DNA from 2 places in the Latilactobacillus sp. VITA-14 genome. Region 2 is predicted to be linked to the other one. Evidence: predicted binding sites of a transcription regulator. Region 2 holds the regulator's gene; the other holds the start of a gene.

What was found. Region 2 encodes Rex, which represses fermentation and respiration genes when NADH is low (regulators of the CRP and FNR family bind a similar motif). Its sites were predicted from a motif close to TTGTGAANTANTTCACAA; they were not measured.
Region 1: a site for Rex is predicted at 1,371-1,388, ahead of ACF1X7_RS08845 (acyl-CoA dehydrogenase family protein). Genes of this name have one in related genera too.

Annotation. Positions count from the first base shown of each region.
Region 1 is NZ_JBJKTM010000024.1:18,138-21,308, forward strand. Features, by position in the region: gene ACF1X7_RS08840 (electron transfer flavoprotein subunit beta/FixA family protein) at 1-220, opposite strand, end outside; gene ACF1X7_RS08845 (acyl-CoA dehydrogenase family protein) at 233-1,354, opposite strand; partial or broken gene ACF1X7_RS08850 (IS30 family transposase) at 1,580-1,669, opposite strand; gene ACF1X7_RS08855 (hypothetical protein) at 1,999-2,559, shown strand; gene ACF1X7_RS08860 (DUF305 domain-containing protein) at 2,617-3,066, opposite strand.
Region 2 is NZ_JBJKTM010000004.1:84,288-87,458, forward strand. Features, by position in the region: gene groL (chaperonin GroEL) at 1-396, opposite strand, end outside; gene groES (co-chaperone GroES) at 432-716, opposite strand; gene ACF1X7_RS03060 (CPBP family intramembrane glutamic endopeptidase) at 888-1,520, shown strand; gene ACF1X7_RS03065 (redox-sensing transcriptional repressor Rex) at 1,573-2,220, opposite strand; gene ACF1X7_RS03070 (ABC-F family ATP-binding cassette domain-containing protein) at 2,416-3,171, shown strand, end outside.

The DNA of each region.
Region 1 (3,171 bases), on a different contig from region 2:
GACCGTCGCGCAGCGAACTCATGAATCCGTCCGGCCCCATGCTCAGCAAAATGACTTCTCCACCAAGTTGATCTTTAATCCGGAGTGCTTCTTCGATCGCATTTTTATCAAATGGATTGATGACCCCTTCGACATTATCCCGCACCATATTGTTCGTCTTGGGATCGATTTTGACCGAATCACTTCTTGGTACCTGTTTAATGCAGACCACAATTTTCATGTTGTTCACCCCTTACTGATTAACCTGTTTTAGTGCAATTTCACCGCTCATCCGTTCTACCGTACCTTCAGCAATTTCCATGGCCCGCGCATCACGAATGAGGTGCTCGATCGGATACTCGCGACTATACCCGTAGCCAGCCAGTACTTGAAGCGCCATATCGCCGCACCGGACCGCCGAACGACTTCCGTACGATTTTGCCATCGCGGCAACTTTGGCATACGACTGTCCCGTGATCTTCAACTGTGCCGCATGCTGATACAGTAGCTCCGTGTTCTGACGGGCAATCGCGATTTCTGAAATTTTTTCTTGAATGGTTTGTAATTCATAAAGCGGGGTATCGAGTGCTTTACGCTGCTTCGAATAGTCGACCGCAATCTGTAATTCGTGTTCCATAATGCCCGTGAGGACGGCGCCCATCAAGATCCGCGCGTCGTCGTGGGCGTTATTGCCGATTTCGAGGCCTTGGCCGATCTGACCAAGTAGGTGGTAACCCGGCACCTTGATATGATCCATCACAATTTCGCCGACGGGTGTCCCGCGTAGACCAATGAAGTCTTCACGCTTTCCAAATGAAAAACCAGGCATATCCTGATCCACGACAAACACGGCCATTTGATCATCTTCCGTTTTTGCCAACACACAGTATACCTGGGCGAGGCCGCCGTTCGTGATCATAATTTTATCGCCGGTAATGATCCAATCATCGCCACTCTTCACAGCCCGCGTAGCAATCCCACGCGGGTTTGAGCCCCCAGACGATTCAGTCTGCGAGAAGGCAAAAATTCGATGGGCCGCACTCGTCAGATACTCATCCTTTAAGCGCTGATCACCATACTTTAAGAGCTGTTCCAACGTCTTAAAGTGGCCTTCCAGTGTAACTGCCATGCTGGCATTACCAATGGCCATCAGGTGAATCGCCTTGGCAACGCTGTCATAGCTAATGCCTGCTCCGCCATATTCACGTGGTAGTGTCATTGTTAACAAGCCATTATCGATCACTTTTTGGAATAAGCCTTGCGGATAATCACCCTGGGCGTCGATTTCCATATCCAGCGGTGCTAGTTCATTTTCGGTAAATTCACGGACCATTCTATGCAACATTGAAGCCGCCATTTTTTCTTGGTTTTCCATTCCGTGCCACCCCTTTTAATTTAATAATTCACAATATCTCGCCTTCTATTGTATATTCCATTATTATATTAGTCAATACGAGCATTTTAAGTATCTAGAACTATTTTATAAACTTGATGGACGTCAAGTTTATATCTCCCAAAAGCTAATACACTTTAGTCGAACTAAAATTAAGGGAGAGATCATATGCAACATAATATTCTTAAATATGGGGTAGATTGTAAAATTAATCCGAACGCCCATTTGGATATTGGACAGCCCTAGTTCACAAAAGGTTTCGATTTTAATTCGTTCGGAATAGGTTATACTAGACAAAAGATCAGCTCCTAAAAGATGGGTTTGTGGTAAATACCATTTTAAAGGAAGCTGATCTTTTTTGTCCGAACAGCGTTCGGATTAATTTTACAATCTACCCGATATCGAATAAAAGTTGTCCGCTTTTATGTAAGCGCAAGGAAACTCGTTCTTTTAAGGACGTGCTGAATTGCGCTATTTTTACGCCGTAGGTACTTTACACATAGCATAATTAAGAATATGCTATAACTGCTTGCTTGGCCTAATCAGGTACTTGTAAGCGCTGAACTGTGTTATACTAGCGGCGTAGCTATTGATCATTGTTCAGGTAATACAAGGAGGTTTTGCTGATGACCACACACTATGCAGCACAAATTGTACCATTGAATGCGGATAAGATTGGAACGGCTGCTTATGGCGAAGCGACGTTCGCAATTGCAGATGATGAATTAACGATTAAGATCACAATGCACAACACGCCGGCCAATATGCAGCATTGGGAACATTTTCATGGCTTTCCGGATGGTAAGCAGGCGTTGATCGCAACGGCTGCACAGGATGCGAATGCAGATGGTTTTGTTGATCTCATGGAGACTGAAGCCGTTTCGGGGACGACGATGGTACCTTTTGACGATGCCCCAGAACATATGGATATTCCCCATGACCGCTATCCAACTGCGGATGAGCACGGTGATTTTACTTATGAGAAGAAAGTCCCATTAAGTGAGCTACAAGCTAACTTTAAAAAAGCATTTGGTGAGTCGGAATTACACCTTGAAAAACGCGTGATCTATATTCACGGCGTGACTGCTAACGTGCACTTGCCAGAAAGTGTTGCCGGAATGGTCGGCCACTATGATGCACACGTTACGTTACCGATCGCGACTGGTCAGATCGTTGCGGTTGATTAATAAGCCTAAAAAATAAGGAAGTTGGCCCGATTGGTCAACTTCCTTATTTTTTATCAGCTATTGATCGGCAACTTTTTTCAATAATCGTTTCATCTCCGTGATCTCTTCACGTTGCGTTTTAGCGATCTTCTGTGCGAGGGCTTTGACTTCCGGATCCCTGAGTTGCGCGCGTTCACTGGTTAGAATCGCGGTCGAGTGATGGGGGATCATTTCTTGCATCCAAGCTGCATCGTGCACGGTCGCTTGGCTACGAACTAGATAAAGCGAGCCAGCAAATATCACCGCACTACCAAGTAGGATCAGGCGGTTCAAACGTTTATTCTGGTACATTGACCACATGAATAACAGCATTACAATGGCCATGGTGGCGCCCATAATTAGCGCCATATACAGTCGCGTTTGGCTTAGAAAAATATGATCTAATTGGAACACATTAAGGTACATTAACCCATACATAATAACTGTAGAGACAAGAATCATCAGTAAAAATTTCGTGTATTGTTTCATGACGTCCTCCTCGCTTTCGCTGGCTTTATTTTGACTATAACAAAAAAAATTGGGTAGCGTCAAGAATCTTGTGTAAATGAAATGCCTTCGTACATATAATATGTA
Region 2 (3,171 bases):
TTCGTGTAACTTCTTAACAGCTTCTTTAGTTGCTAATTCAATCCCACGACGAATCCCAACTGGGTTAGCGCCGGCTGTGACGTTCTTCATCCCTTCACGAATAATTGCTTGAGCTAAAACAGTAGCAGTAGTTGTCCCATCACCAGCGATGTCATTCGTTTTTGAAGCCACTTCAGAAACTAACTTAGCACCCATATTTTCAAAATGATCTTCTAATTCGATTGCTTTAGCGATTGTCACACCATCATTAGTAATTTCTGGTGAACCGTAAGCTTTTTCCAAAACAACGTTCCGGCCTTTTGGTCCTAATGTTGTTTTCACTGTGTTGGCTAATTGGTCAACCCCTGCCAACATTTTTGAACGTGCGTCTTCTGAAAATTTAAGTTCTTTTGCCATAATTTATTCACCTCAAAAAATTTTTTTGTTTATTATTATTCAACAATAGCCATAATATCTTTAGCATGGAGCACTAAATATCGTTGACCTTCATATTCAACTTCTGAACCTGCATATTTATCGTAAATAACTTCATCGTTTTCTTTAATATCAAGTGGAATTCGTTTGCCGTCACTTGTTAATGTGCCGGTACCAACTGCGACTACTTTGCCGGTTTGTGGTTTTTGTTTAGCATTACTTGCCAAAACAATCCCACCTACTGTTTGTTCTTCTTCGTCTTTAACGGCGATAATCACGCGATCTTCTAATGGTTTTAACACTTAAAATCCCTCCATCAATTTTACTTTTTTAGCACTCTATCATATCAAGTGCTAATCACAATTTTTATCATAGCATTTTTTCAGAACATTGCAAGTATTATGCTAGCACTTTTGCAATTTGAGTGCTAATACGCTAAGCTATTGTCACAACAACCTTTGAGGAGCTTTCACATGACGCTATACAAACAAAATTTTTCAATTATCATTAGCTATTTGTTCATTTTATTGATTCCTAGTGCAGTCGTCCGTTTTGGTCATCTATCTGCCTCGTTTTTTCTAATCACAACCATTGTTGATTGCCTCGGTGCCGCCTGGTTACTCTATCTTAATCAACGCACACAAGCCAATGCCATTGAGCAGCGGCCTTTCCCACTCAAACCCATTATCATTTGGGGGGTGTGTGGCATTGTACTGGTCTTAGTAATTCAGATTCTCGCCGGCTTCATTGAACAAAACATTCTCCACATCACTGCCAAATCGCTCAACACCATTTCACTGATGACCATGATGCAACAACAACCGTTTCTTATTTTAGCAACGACCATCGCCGCACCGATTATGGAAGAAATCACGTTTCGCAAAGCAATCTTTGGTGGATTAGCCAGTCGCTTAAACCGCATTTTAGCCGCCATCATTTCAAGTTTACTGTTTGCTTTTTTACATCAGGACGGGCATTTGTTAATCTACACGGCCATCGGTCTTTTCCTATGTTGGCTGTACCGCAAGACAGGTTCGATTTTCACCACAATCATCAGCCATGCTGGGATGAACCTGATCGTCACTTTACTGTATCTCAATCGTTAAAAAAAGCGTTCAAACAGGCGGCTACTACGAGCAACTTGTTTAAACGCTATTTTTATTCTTGATTTTGTTCATCAGTATAATTATCGAGGAAGTAAATCAAAGTTTGTAGTTCTTTAGCCAAATCAACATTTTGAATCCGTACGTTTGATGGCACAGAAATTCGAATTGGCGTAAAGTTCATAATCCCTTTAATCCCAGCAGCCACTAATTCATCGGTGACTTCTTGAGCTTCATCAATTGGCACTGTTAAAATGACAATCTCGATCTGTTGGTTCTTCAATTGTTCGGCCATCTCGTCCATTGAATAGACAGGAACACCGGTTTGAATTGTTCCAATCATTTCGGGTTTAACATCAAATGCTGCGCTAATCCGAATATTATTGGTTTGCTTAAAGTTGTAGTTCAATAAGGCGTGGCCTAAATTCCCCACCCCAATCAATGCAACGTTTGTCAATCGATCTTGGTTCAAGGTCTTCTTGAAAAAATCTAGCAACGAAGCGACATCATAGCCATAACCACGTTTGCCCAGTGCACCGAAATATGAAAAATCACGACGAATTGTCGCACTATCTACTTTAACTGCTTCAGATAATCCAGTAGAGGAAATTTTAGTTTTCCCTGAATTGTTCAAAAAGTTTAAATAGCGGTAATATAAAGGCAATCGTTTTGCAGTTGCTCTTGGGATATTATTCTCAACCATTTGAAACCTCCTTTTTGATTTGCTTGTGAAAATAGTGTAGTACCATACTGAAATCATACTGAATTTTCTTGTGAAAAGCAATATATTTACAATTTTGACTGTCCATCGTTTAAATCTGTTATGATAGTTGACAGTAGTATTATAAAAATGAACGCAATTAACTTTAAAAAACACCGCACGAAAGGATTTTTAGCCGTGATATTATTACAAGTTCAACAAGTCGCACGCAGTTTTGGCGGCGATTACCTTTTCAAAAACGCACAACTCGAAGTACAAGACCGCGCCCGTGTTGCCCTCGTTGGTCCAAACGGGGCTGGTAAATCAACCTTATTAAAAATGATTGCCGGCATCACAACGCCTGATGAAGGCCAAATCATTCTTAGCAAAAATGCTCAAGTCGGTTACTTAGCGCAAGATAGTGGCTTAGACTCAACCCGGACAATCTATGCGGAGATGTTAACCATTTTCGATGATCTCCGCCAAATGGAAGCCCAAATGCATGAACTCGAGACCGCAATTGCGGACACAACCATTGACCATGCTAGCGAAGAATATGCAGCCTTACTAAAACGATATGACCAAGTCCAACACGATTTCTCTGAAGCTAATGGTTACGGCTATGAAGCCGAAATCCGTGGCGTCTTACATGGTTTCCAATTTCCAGAAGACACCTTTGAAAAGCCAATCAGTACACTATCGGGAGGCGAACGCTCGCGACTCGCACTTGCTAAGTTATTGCTTGAGAAAAAAGACGTCCTTATTTTGGACGAACCAACGAACCATTTAGATATCGAAACACTAACATGGTTGGAAAATTATTTACAAACTTATCCCGGTGCCTTGCTCACCGTCTCGCATGACCGGTACTTCTTAGATAAAATCACTAAAGAAGTCTACGACATGAGTCGCCACACATTGACCCATTATACCGGCAATTACAGCCATTTCTTA